2 linked regions of the Archangium violaceum genome follow. The protein of the gene in region 2 binds, or shares a complex with, the protein of the main gene of each other region. Links are inferred from orthologs where the notes say so. Each region holds a gene or a part of one and is shown on either strand. Other genes may lie near its edges.

Region 1 (5,041 bases), 6.4 Mb from region 2 along the record:
CGCCCCTTAACGAGGCCCACCGCAGGCTCGGCGGCCGGATGGTGGATTTCGTCGGTTGGGACATGCCGGTGCAGTACAGCTCCGTCATCACCGAGCATGAGGCCGTGCGCAACGCCGTTGGCCTGTTCGACGTGTCTCACATGGGGGAGATCGAGTTCACCGGTCCGGGCGCGCTCGAGACCGCCAACAAACTCATCACCAACGATCTCTCCAGGTGCGCGGACGGCCAGGCTGTCTACGCCGGGTTGCTCAACGAGCAGGGCTGCTTCGTGGACGACGTGGTGGCCTACCGCTTCTCTCCCGAGCGGATCCTCGTCGTCGTCAACGCGTCCAACAAGGACAAGGACTTCGCCTGGATGCAGTCTCACGCCGAGGGTGTGAAGCCGGTGGATCGCAGCGACGACTACGCGCAGATCGCCGTGCAGGGACCCAAGGCCGTGGGCCTGGTGCAGCGGCTCACCCCGGTGGACGTGTCGAAGGTTGGCACCTACCGCTTCACCGAGGGCCAGGTCGCGGGCGTGCAGTGCATCATCTCGCGCACCGGCTACACGGGCGAGGACGGCTTCGAGCTGTACTGCGCGCCCGGCGAGGCGGAGAAGCTGTGGGAGGCGCTGCTGAAGGAGGGCCAGCAGGACGGGGTGAAGCCCTGTGGCCTGGGCGCGCGCGACAGCCTTCGCACGGAGATGAAGTACGCCCTCTACGGCAACGACATCGACGACCAGCACACCGCGCTCGAGGCGGGGCTGGGGTGGATCTGCAAGCTGGACAAGGCGGGCGGCTTCATCGGCCGCGACGTGCTGGCGAAGCAGAAGGCCGAGGGCGTGAAGCGCAAGCTGGTGGGCTTCGAGCTGACCGGCGCGGGCATCCCCCGCCATGGCTACCCCATCCTCAAGGACGGGCAGCGGGTGGGCGAGGTGACGAGCGGCACCATGGGCCCGTCGGTGAAGAAGCCCATCGGCATCGGCTACGTGCCCGCCGAGCTGGCCGCCGAGGGCTCGACCTTCGACGTGGAGATCCGCGGCCGTCCGGTGTCCGCCGTGGTGGTGAAGACCCCCTTCTGGAAGAAGTCCTGACGCATTCGCAAGCCCCTGAGCATCCCCTTTTCCGAGGAGCACGGACATGGCCGGCAGCAACCCCAGCAATCTGAAGTACACGAAGGAGCACGAGTGGGCCCGCGTGGAGGGCAACCGCGTGGTGGTGGGCGTCACCTCCCACGCCCAGGAGGCGCTCGGTGACGTGGTGTTCGTGGAGCTGCCCAAGGTGGGCGCCACCGTCACCTCCGGCAAGCAGTTCGGCGTCATCGAGTCCACCAAGGCCGTGTCGGAGCTCTACTCCCCGCTCTCCGGCAAGGTGGTGAAGGTGAACGACGCCCTCACCGACAATCCCCAGACGATCAACACGGACCCCTATGGCGCGGGGTGGATCATCGAGCTCGAGCCCTCGGACAGCAAGGAGCTGGACGGGCTCATGGACGCCAGCGCGTACGAGAACCTGCTGAAGAACTCCTGACGTGTCCGGGGTCTGAACGGGGACGGTCGGGCTGTTAACTACCGTCATTCGTTTCACCCGCACTGCGAGTGCTCGAACTATGTCCTTGAATTGGAAATACCAGGAGTCGTTCGCCGACCGTCACATCGGGCCGGATGAGAAGGAACTGCAGGGGATGCTGAAGACCCTGGGCGTGGGCTCGGTCGACGAGCTCATCGACCAGACGGTGCCCGCTGCCATCCGCTCGAAGGAGCCGCTGAAGATGGCGGCGGCCTGGTCGGAGCACGACGCGCTCGCGGTGCTGGAGTCCATCGCGGCGAAGAACCAGCTGTTCCGGTCCTTCATCGGGATGGGCTACTACGACACCCAGACCCCGAACGTCATCCTGCGCAACATCCTGCAGAACCCGGGCTGGTACACCCAGTACACGCCCTACCAGGCGGAGATCGCCCAGGGCCGTCTGGAGGCGCTGCTCAACTACCAGACCATGGTGATGGACCTCACGGGCATGGAGGTGGCCAACGCCTCCCTGCTCGACGAGGGCACCGCGGCCGCCGAGGCCATGGCGCTGGCGCTGCACACCCAGGGTGAGGGGAGCGGAGGCGCCTTCTTCGTCTCGGACACCTGCCACCCGCAGACGCTCGACGTGGTCCGCACCCGCGCTCTTCCGCTGGGCGTGGAGGTGGTGGTGGGCGACCACCGCACGGTGGACCTGTCCGCGAAGAAGTACTTCGGCGCGCTGGTGCAGTACCCGGCCACCGATGGCGTGGTGCACGACTACCGCGCCTTCGGCGAGAAGGTGCACGCGGCCGGTGGCCTCTTCATCGTGGCCACGGATCTGCTGGCGCTCACGATGCTCACCCCGCCGGGTGAGCTCGGCGCGGACGTGGCGGTGGGCAGCGCCCAGCGCTTCGGCGTGCCCATGGGCTACGGCGGTCCGCACGCGGCCTTCTTCGCCACGAAGAACGCCTACACGCGCGTGATGCCGGGCCGCATCATCGGTGTGTCCGAGGACGCCCAGGGCAACCGCGCCCTGCGCATGGCGCTGCAGACGCGCGAGCAGCACATCCGCCGCGAGAAGGCCACGAGCAACATCTGCACCGCGCAGGTGCTGCTGGCCATCATGGCCGGCATGTACGCGGTGTACCACGGGCCCCGCGGCCTGAAGTCCATCGCCGAGCGTGTGCACGGGCTCACGATGCTGCTGGCGCGCGGCCTGACGAAGCTGGGCTACGGCGCCAACTACGAGAACGTGTTCGACACGCTCCGGGTCGAGGCTCCGCCGCCGCACATCCGGGGAATCCTCTCGGCCGCCGAGGCCAAGGGGATGAACTTCCGCCGCATCGACGAGCGGGCCGTCGGCCTGAGCCTCGACGAGGCCACGCGTCCGGCCGACGTGGAGGCCATCCTCTCCGTGTTCGCCGGCGGCAAGCCCCTGGGCTTCACGCTGGACGAGCTGGGCAAGGAGCTCCAGAGCACCCTGCCCGAGGGACTGCGGCGCACCAGCCCGTTCCTCACGCACCAGGTCTTCAACAGCTACCACTCCGAGACGGAGATGCTGCGGTACATCCGCCGCCTCGAGTCGCGTGATCTGTCGCTCACGCACTCGATGATTCCGCTCGGGTCGTGCACCATGAAGCTCAACGCCACCGCGGAGATGATCCCCGTGACGTGGCCGCAGTTCGGCAAGCTGCACCCGTTCGCGCCGAGCTCGCAGGCGGCGGGCTACCGCGTGCTCTTCGAGCAGCTCGAGCAGATGCTGGCGAGCGTGACGGGCTTCGCGGGCGTGTCGTTGCAGCCCAACGCGGGCAGCCAGGGTGAGCTGGCGGGCCTGCTCGTCATCCGCGCGTACCAGCAGCATCGCGGCCAGGGCCACCGCGACGTGTGCCTCATCCCGTCGTCGGCGCACGGCACCAACCCGGCCTCGGCGGTGATGGCGGGCTACAAGGTCGTCGTCGTCAAGTGCGACGAGAACGGCAACATCGACGTGGCCGACCTGCGCGCCAGGGCCGACGAGCACAAGGCGAACCTGGCCTGCTTGATGGTGACCTACCCGTCCACACACGGCGTGTTCGAGGAGGAGATCAAGGAGATCTGCGCCATCGTCCACGAGCGGGGCGGCCAGGTGTACATGGACGGGGCGAACCTCAACGCCCAGGTGGGGCTGACGAAGCCGGCGGAGATCGGCGCGGACGTCTGCCACATCAACCTGCACAAGACGTTCTGCATCCCGCACGGCGGTGGCGGCCCGGGCATGGGTCCCATCTGCGTGGCCAGCCACCTGACGAAGTTCCTGCCGGGTCACCCGGTGATCACCACGGGTGGCAACGAGGGCATCGGAGCGATCTCCTCGGCTCCGTGGGGCAGCGCCAGCATCCTGGTCATCTCGTGGATGTACATCGCGATGATGGGCGGGGAGGGGCTGACCCGGGCCACGAAGACGGCCATCCTCAACGCCAACTACATCGCCGAGCGGCTGCAGCCGCACTACCCGGTGCTCTACCGCGGCAAGCGGGGCAGGGTGGCGCACGAGTGCATCGTGGACCTGCGCCAGCTGAAGAAGACGGCGGGCGTCGAGGTGGAGGACGTGGCCAAGCGGTTGATGGACTACGGCTTCCACGCGCCGACGGTGTCGTTCCCCGTGGCGGGCACGCTGATGATCGAGCCCACGGAGAGCGAGTCGAAGGCGGAGCTGGATCGTCTGTGCGACGCGCTGATCGCCATCCGTGAGGAGATCCGCGAGATCGAGGAGGGCAAGGCGCCCAGGGACAACAACGTCCTGAAGAACGCGCCGCACACGGCCCGGGTGATCACCGCGCCGGAGTGGAACCGTCCGTACTCGCGCGAGAAGGCCGCCTTCCCGGCGGCGTGGGTGGTGGAGCACAAGTTCTGGCCGGCGGTGGGCCGGCTGAACAACGTGCTGGGCGATCGCAAGCTGGTGTGCTCGTGCCCGCCGATCGAGGACTACATGTCGCCGGAGCCGTCGAAGGCGGCGTAAAGCCTCGTCATTCCCCTGCATTCAGACAAGGGCCTCGGGTTCTCGGAACCCGGGGCCCTTTGTCTTGGTGCACCCGGCATGCCCAGGCCTGGACGCCGGGTCCGCTTCACCCCGCCGGTGGGGGGCTGAGCCTTTCGCTCGGAGCCACTCGCGCCAGGAACGAGAGGATGCGGCTCGCGAGGGCCGCCGGGTGGCTGAGGGTTGCCAGATGAGGGGCCTCGAGGAACATGACCTCGATGTTTGGCTGGTGATGGACGAGCGCCTGGTGCTCCCGCTTCAGCCCCTCCGCGAAACTGTCGAGGAAGCCGTGCAACCAGGGGGGCATGTCGGGCGCCGAGGGCGCGATGGGCGCGGTCAGCTGGAAGATGAGCAGGGGAGTTGTCACCTGGGCGTAGACCGCGAACAGATCTGTCTCGTTCGTGAGCTCCTGGATGGTCCGGAGGGCCTCTCCAGAGGGCCTCAGCCGGTAGTCGCCGTGAGCATCGTGCACCGCCGCTCGCCACGTCGACGCGACCAGCACTTCCACCGGGACCCCGAGCTGCTCCGCCAGGGATT
Region 2 (7,439 bases):
GGAGACCGACCCCACCCATCCGAAGTACACGGGGAAGATTCAACACGCCCTGGCCGTCGCCGTGGACCGCGTCCAGCTCTATTACAGCGGCGGCTCGAGCGGCTACGACGCGAACGGTTACGGCACGGCGAAGGGCTACGTCTGGCCCGCCACGGAGCAGGACTGGGGCAGCGAGACGACCTACAAGGGCCACGTTCCCATGGGGGCCTACTTCGCCATCCCGCCCTCGGTGGACATCAACTCGCTGGGCCTCTCGCCGCAGGGCAGGATGGTTGCCCAGGCCCTGCAGGATTTCGGTGCCTACGTCACGGACGCAACCGGCGCCACGGTCGCCTTCTACGTGGAGCCGACCGCTCCCTCCTCGTTCGTGTCGGCCCTCCGCAAGGATCTCCCCCTCATCCGCTCCAAGATGCGGCGGGTGACGAACAACAGCCCCTCCACGCCGAACGGCCCCGGGACGCGACGGGTCCCGATGCTGCCGGACCTGGCGCCCGCGCCCTGAAGCGAGGGCATCGGCAACGAGGCGGCCTGTGGTTTCAACTGCCTCGTGGCGAGGGGAAAGGTCGTCTGTGCACGGACGCCCTATGGCGTGTGCCGGGAGCACTTCGGCGAGCTGAAGTGCTGGGATCCACCGGAGTCCTCCATCCACGAGCTTGGCGCGGAGATTCCGCGGCCCACGTGCCTCACGGCATCGACGGCCATCGCGTGTGGCTATGACTGCGAGAACAACCGCACGGAGGTGAAGTGCGCGGCGACTCCGCGCGGCCGGTGCGAGAAGGACGACTTCCGGCTCGAGTGCTTCGATCCTCCGTCACTCCTGCAGTGCGCGCATGCCCAGCCGCCCGACCCCGAGGAGGTGCGCAAGCCGAAGAGCCAGCGGCGGGAGGAGAAGCCGGAGGAAACCGAGAAGGCGGCGCGCTGACGGGCTCGCGCGGCCCGGGCTCCGAAAAGACAACCGGCGCGACCGCCAGGACAGGCAGCCGCGCCGGAGTGTGGGGTAAAGAGGTGCTCGGGGCTACTGCGCGGAGCTCACCTTGAGGGTGACGCCGGAGTAGGACGAGTAGCCGCGGATCATCACGTAGTACGTGCCCTGCTGCGACGGATTGAAGGTGCAGCTCTCCGTGTTGCCCGAGGCGTAGGGACGGCAGTCGTAGCTGGTGGTGGTGGGCGCGCTGCCGAACTTCACGTACAGGTCGGCATCACCCGAGCCACCGGACATCTCGAACTTCATGGCCTTCGCGCCGCTCGGCGTGGCGTAGCTGAAGCTCGTCGAGCTGCTCCGGGCGCCAGAGAGGTTGCTCTCGGTGGAGAGCGTCGACCACGTCGGAGCGGGGGCCACGCCCACCGCGGTCCAGGCCTCGTTGACGGAGGTGACCTCGCTCGCGCCGTACAGGTCGGCGGCGGCCTGCGCGGTGGCGGTGCGCGCGTCCGCGAAGGTGCTGCTCGGGCTCAGGTAGACGGTGTTGGCCCGGTAGAAGATGGCCGCGCCCTTCATGATGCTGCTGTAGCTGTTGGTCGCGTCGAGCGCGGGCACCACGTTGCTCGTCTTGCCACGCGGGTGGGTGCCACCGGAGACCATCAGGTGGAAGGCCAGGTTGGCGATACCCGAGTTCCAGTGCACGCCGCCGTTGTCCGACGTCCCCGTGTAGCGCGTGGGGTAGTAGTCGTAATCGCCGGCGAGGGCCGGGTCGTTCATGTAGCGCAGCGCATCGCCCGGGGTGGCCGGGGTCCAGCACTCCTCGCCAATCTTCCAGGTGTTGCCGCTGACCGCGCCATCCCGGTAGGCCTCGATGGCCGCGCCGAAGACGTCGGACATGGCCTCGTTGAGGGCGCCCGACTCGTTCGAGTAGATGAGGTCCGAGGAGTAGTCGGTGACGGCGTGGGTGAGCTCGTGGCCGACCACGTCGAGCACCGTCAGCGCGGAGGACTGGGAGCCGTCGCCATCGCCGTAGACCATCTGCGTCCCGTCCCAGTACGCGTTCACGTAGTTCTTGCTGTAGTGGACGGACGAGGTGAGGGTGGCGCCAGCATTGTTGTAGCTGTCACGCCCGAACATGCTGAAGTAGAAGTCGTACGTGAGACCCGCGTTGTCGTGGGCCGCGTCCAGCACGGCGTCGCCCGAGGCCCCCTGCCCCTCGGAGCGCACCAGCGTGCCGGGAAGCGACGTGCGGTTGTTGGCCGTGTACGTCTTGCGGTTGCGCTGCGTCTTGATGTTGTCGAACTGCAGGGCGACCTCGCCCGAGTGCGCGTTGATGAAGAGGTTCGGCTGCGAGGGCGCGCCCTCGGCCGTGACGGTCTCGAGCTGCACGCGCCAGGTCAGCTGGGCCCCCTTGCTCCCGGGGAGGATCTGCAGGTCCGCCTTCGGCGCGGCCGCCAGGACGCTCGCGCCACCCACCTGGCTGATGGCGATCTGCGTGGCCTCCTCGGCCCGCAGCCTGGGCGTGGTGTCCACCTTGATGTCGCGGGCGAGACGGTCGGTGACGGAGGCGACGGCGCCCTTCTCGTCGAGGTGGAGGATGGCCTCGGCGCCAAAGACGGGGATGCCCTTGATGCTCTGCCCCACGCGCTCGTGCGACAGGCCGCGCGTGTCACGCAGCGCGCGCTTGAACGACACCTCACCCGCGCCCTGGAGGAAGTCCGGCCGCTGCGCCTTGAGCTGCTGCAGGCCCCGGCCACCGGCGTTGGCGGACAGGCTGCTGTCTTCAGTCCCCAGCGAGGCCTGAGCGTCGACATCCGTGGTGTCGACGCCGCAGGCGCTCCCGAGGAGCATGAGGGGGAGGATGGAAACGAGACGACGAATGCGCATGGCGGCTTCCTCCGGTTCGACAGGGTGTCGAACCCTTTCCTCGTTTTCCGATAAAAGGACAGGAACAGTCAAGCCGTAATTTTCCATTTTTAAAGCGCTTCGGAAAAAGGAGAAGGGGCGCGCGGCGCGACCGGGCATGTAGCTTGCGGCCATGTCTCGAGAGCGCGTCCGCATCCTGCTGTCCCAGACGTTCAACCCCTGGTTCAACCTCGCCACCGAGGACTGGATCTTCCGCGAGATGGACACGAGCACGCGGACGCTCTTCCTCTGGCGCAACGCGGAGACGGTCGTCATCGGCCGCAACCAGAACCCCTGGTCCGAGTGCAACCTGAAGCGCATGGAGGACGACAACATCTTCCTCGCGCGGAGGACCAGCGGCGGGGGCGCGGTCTTCCACGACCTGGGCAACACGTGCTTCACCTTCCTGTCCTCCAAGGAGGGCTACAGCAAGGCGACCAACGTGACGATCCTCCTGGAGGCGCTGAAGCGGCTGGGCGTGACGGCCGAGGCCTCGGGGCGCAACGACCTGGTGATTCCGATGGAGGACGGGCCGAGGAAGATCAGCGGCAGCGCGTACCGGGAGACGCGTGACCGGGCCTTCCATCACGGCACGTTCCTGCTCTCCACGGACCTGACGCGCCTGGCGAACTACCTGACGCCCCACCCGAAGAAGCTCGAGTCCAAGGGCAGCGCGTCCGTGCGCGCACGGGTGATGAACATCAACGGCGTCCAGCCAGCGGTGAACCACGAGTCCCTGGTGCGGGCCCTGATCGCCGCCTTCTGCGACCACCACGGGGCGACGGCCGAGCCCGAGCTGCTGGATCACACCTTCCTGGAGAACCAACCCTCACTCAGGGGGATGTTCGAGCAGTTCTCCTCCTGGGACTGGCGCTTCGGCAACGCGCCCAGGTTCCATCACCAGATGGTCGAGTACCTCTCGTGGGGCTTCTTCGAGGTGCACGTCGACTCCGAGAACGGCCACATCAGCCGTGCGCAGGTCTTCTCGGACGCGCTCTTCCCCGAGCTGGTGCAGGACCTTCAGGCGGCGCTGGTGGGCAGGCCCTACAGCCGCGCCGGGGTGAAGGACGCCGTGACCGGACTGCGGGCCCGATACCCGGGCCAGGAGCGGGAGCTCGATGAGCTCGAGGCGTGGCTGATGAAGCAGGTGGAGGTGTGAGCCCGTGACAGCGCAGGAGGGCGAGCGACCCCGCCCTCCTGGCTTCCGTGACTCAGGCGCCCTTGAGGTTCTGGAGGGCGAAGTCCCAGTTCACGAGGGACGCGAAGAACGTCTCGATGTACTTGGGCCGCGCGTTGCGGAAGTCGATGTAGTAGGCGTGCTCCCAGACGTCGAGCGTCAGCAGGGCCTTCTGGCCGTGCTTCATCGGGAGGTCCGCGTTGGGCGTCTTGGTGACCGCGAGCTTGCCGCTCTTGTCGAGCACGAGCCAGGCCCAGCCCGAGCCGAACTGCGTGGCGGCCGCGTTCGAGAACTCCTCCTTGAAGCGCTCGAACGAGCCGAAGTCACGGTTGATCGCATCCGCGAGGTCACCCGTCGGCTGACCACCGCCGTTCGGCTTCAGGCAGTTCCAGTAGAAGGTGTGGTTCCAGACCTGGGCGGCGTTGTTGAACACGCCCCCGTCGCTGTTGAGGATGATCTGCTCGAGCGACTGGTTCGCCTCGGGCTTGCCCTCGAGCAGCTTGTTCAGGTTCGTCACGTACGCGTTGTGGTGCTTGCCATGGTGGTACTCGAGCGTCTCCGCGCTGATGTGCGGAGCGAGGGCATCCTTGGCGTAGGGCAGGTTGGGCAGTGTGAACGGCATGGGTCGTTCCCTTTCTCGGGTCGGGTGGAACTACGAAACAAGTGGGTAGACGAGTATCGTCGTTCCGCCCACGGATCGGCACCAACTCCAATTTATTGGAGTAATTCCAATCCGCTGGCGGGCCGCCCCTCAACGTCGGCAATCGAACGACACGACCTCGAAGCGGTTCTTCCACTTCAGGACATTACCGATCCGGTACACCTCCTCCCAGCGTGCCCTGCCACCGAGCACGCCCGGGCACTCCAGGGAGTCGAGCGGGATGTCGTTGTCGTCCCAGGTCCTCACCGGCAGGCAGGAGTAGACCCACCCGTCGATGACCGCTTCCTGCCGGCGCCCGAGCACACGCCGCGTGTCGACGAAGCCCTCCGCATCGGCAACCCGGAGCGCTGACACCGGAGGAGCTCTGTCCCCGGGAAGGAACACCGAGTGGACGCGATCATAGCGGACCCGCAGCGGCCCCTCCGCCGGTGGCGCATCCACCCGCTTCCAGACCTCCTCCACCAGAAGGCTCCTCGGGCCGACGGCCCCGAGGCCAACACCACAGAGCCCGCCACCGGGCCAACTCGTGGTGCGCTCGAACACCTCCACCGGGACCGACTCGCCATCGACCTCGAGACGGTCCCGGCGCAGGAACTTGTCGGTGCTCACCGGGCCACCCCAGGGGTAGCCGATGAACAACCCGTGGAAGGAGTGCGGCCCTATCTGGATGCGCACCATGGTGGAATCTCCCGAGTCCATGCGCCTGTGTCGGACGAGATGAGGCGCACCGCCGTCCCCAGGGGTGCGCCTCATCACGAGGGTGCTGCCCTTGTCACAGTCCGCCCAGCTCAGCGGTTCATCCCTGGTCCAGGCCGGCGCGGGGCGCACCACCTTCGGACCACGGGCACACGCGCAGGCCACTACCAGCAACAACCCGAACAGGAGCCCCCGCTTCACGTCTTCCGCTCCCCGGTGGGCGCCGGGTGCTCCGCGCCCATGAACATCTCGCGCTTCTCCAGCTCGAGCGCGGCCCGGCCGAGCCGCAAGGATGCCAGCGCGAACAACGCGATGACCCCCAGCAGCACCACACCGACCGAGAAGGACGCCACGGGCAGCACATCCGGCACGCTGAAGCGTCGCTGCGTCAGGTACAGCAGTGACGTCAGCACGAACGAAATGAGCGCCCCGTAGGCCATCCCCATTGCCCTCGCCAGCAGCAGGTGCCTCCGGTCCAGGATGGATACCTCCAGCCGCAGCACCTCGCGTCTCGGGTGCCCCTCCGGCAGCGAGCGCCACTCACGCAGCATCTCCCGCGTGCGCGACGTCATCCGGCCAATCTGGTTGTCCAACCCCGTGGCCAGGATGCCGCACGCGGACACCATCACCGCAGGCGTCACCGCCGCTCCAATGAGCCGGATGGAGGAGATGTCCATGCCTCCCGTCGCGTCCATGCACCCCTCTGTCCCACCCGCGCCCCGCCCGGCGCAAGCCTGGCCGCGCGCCCTCCTCCCTCGAACCCGACAGTGATTTCATGACAGTGGCAAATAACCAGTGACAACTTGACACATCCACTGTCGAGTCCTACTGTCAGGGGCGTGAGCACGACGAAAACACGCAAGGAGTGGAAGCTGACGGAGCTGGCCGAGGCGGTGGGCGTGTCCCCCCGCACCGTGCGCTACTACGTCCAGCGCGGGCTCCTGCCCGCCCCGCCCTTCAAGGGGCCGGACACCGTCTATGGGGAAGAGCACCTGCTGCGTCTCAAGGCCATCCGGACCTTGCAGGCGAGGTTCCTCCCGCTCGATGCCATCCAGGTGGAGCTGGCCCGGCTGAGCCCCGAAGAGCTCGGGGCACTCGCCGAGGCTGGGCCCCACGACCTCCCCGCCCCCACGGCCGGGTCCTCCGCACCGGCCCCCCAGGCGGAGCCGGTGAAGCAGGCGGTCCCTGTCTCCCCTTCTGCCGGAGTGACAAGCTGGCGCCGCTGGGAGCTCGCGCCGGGGCTGGAGCTGCACCTCGCCGATACGGCGGACGAGAAAACCCGGGCGCTCGCGGAACGCATGCGCGCCCTCATCCAGGACTCCTGGGGAAAGGTAGAGCCATGACGAACGAGAAAGCAGGGCTGTACACGCGGAGTGGTGCCCAGGTTCCCCTTCAGGGGGTGGACGTCACCGGCGAGCTCCTCGGAGGTCATGCCCGGGTGCGCGTGCGCCAGCGCTACCGCAACACCGGGTCCAAGCCCGTCGAGGCCGTCTACGTCTTCCCGCTGCCCTCCGACGCCACCCTCACCGCCTTCTCCATGGAGTGCGCCGGGCGCCGCGTGCAGGGCATCCTCAAGGAGCGCGAGGAAGCCTTCCGCACCTATGACGACGCGGTGACGGCCGGCCATGGCGCCGCGCTGCTGGACCAGGAGCGCCCCAACGTCTTCACCGCCCAGGTGGGCAACCTCCTGCCCGGCGAGGAGACGCTCGTGGAGGTGGAGTTCCTCCAGGCCATCCAGGTGGAGGAAGGCTGCGTGCGCTGGGCCCTGCCCACCCTCGTCGCGCCCCGCTACATCCCCGGCACCCCCACGGGGGACCGCACCGCCCACGGCTCGGAGGAACCGACGGATCGCGTGCCCGACGCGGATCGCATCACTCCACCCGTGGGAGACGCGCGCTACGGCCTCTCGTTGGACCTGCGCATCTCACTCGGCCGCGAGGTGGTGGTGGAGAGCCCCTCGCACAAGCTGGACATCTCCCGTGCCGAGAGTGGCACGCGCGTGAAGCTCTCCCAGCCGAACGTGGCCTTGGACCGAGACCTCGTCCTCAGCATCCGCGGCCAGGACATGAGCACCCCGCTCA

The links. Proteins that work in one complex are often made in the same cells at the same time.
Region 1: the proteins of JQX13_RS20975 (region 2) and gcvH are in contact, whole or in part, in a crystal structure (PDB 3A7A), measured with the Escherichia coli proteins. The link is inferred for Archangium violaceum from one-to-one orthologs.

What each region holds. Positions count from the first base shown.
Region 1 is NZ_CP069338.1:11,296,219-11,301,259, reverse strand. The notes cover bases 1-2,814. They hold gcvH (glycine cleavage system protein GcvH), read left to right. Parts: upstream 1-1,119; coding sequence 1,120-1,509; downstream 1,510-2,814. Other genes in these bases: gcvP (aminomethyl-transferring glycine dehydrogenase), read left to right, coding at 1,589-2,814; gcvT (glycine cleavage system aminomethyltransferase GcvT), read left to right, coding at 1-1,073. Also shown: more of gcvP, read left to right, coding at 2,815-4,486; JQX13_RS47765 (alpha/beta fold hydrolase), read right to left, coding at 4,593-5,041. UniProt on the Escherichia coli protein: The glycine cleavage system catalyzes the degradation of glycine. The H protein shuttles the methylamine group of glycine from the P protein to the T protein.
Region 2 is NZ_CP069338.1:4,892,510-4,899,948, reverse strand. The notes cover bases 1,987-4,970. They hold JQX13_RS20975 (lipoate--protein ligase), read left to right. Parts: upstream 1,987-2,957; coding sequence 2,958-3,983; downstream 3,984-4,970. Other genes in these bases: JQX13_RS20965 (hypothetical protein), read right to left, coding at 4,753-4,970; JQX13_RS20970 (superoxide dismutase), read right to left, coding at 4,036-4,623; JQX13_RS20980 (M4 family metallopeptidase), read right to left, coding at 1,987-2,806. In the rest of the region: JQX13_RS20990 (hypothetical protein), read left to right, coding at 1-502; JQX13_RS20985 (hypothetical protein), read left to right, coding at 548-922; more of JQX13_RS20980, read right to left, coding at 1,016-1,986; more of JQX13_RS20965, read right to left, coding at 4,971-5,559; JQX13_RS20960 (DUF2721 domain-containing protein), read right to left, coding at 5,556-6,053; JQX13_RS20955 (MerR family transcriptional regulator), read left to right, coding at 6,198-6,701; JQX13_RS20950 (VIT domain-containing protein), read left to right, coding at 6,698-7,439. UniProt on the Escherichia coli protein: Catalyzes both the ATP-dependent activation of exogenously supplied lipoate to lipoyl-AMP and the transfer of the activated lipoyl onto the lipoyl domains of lipoate-dependent enzymes.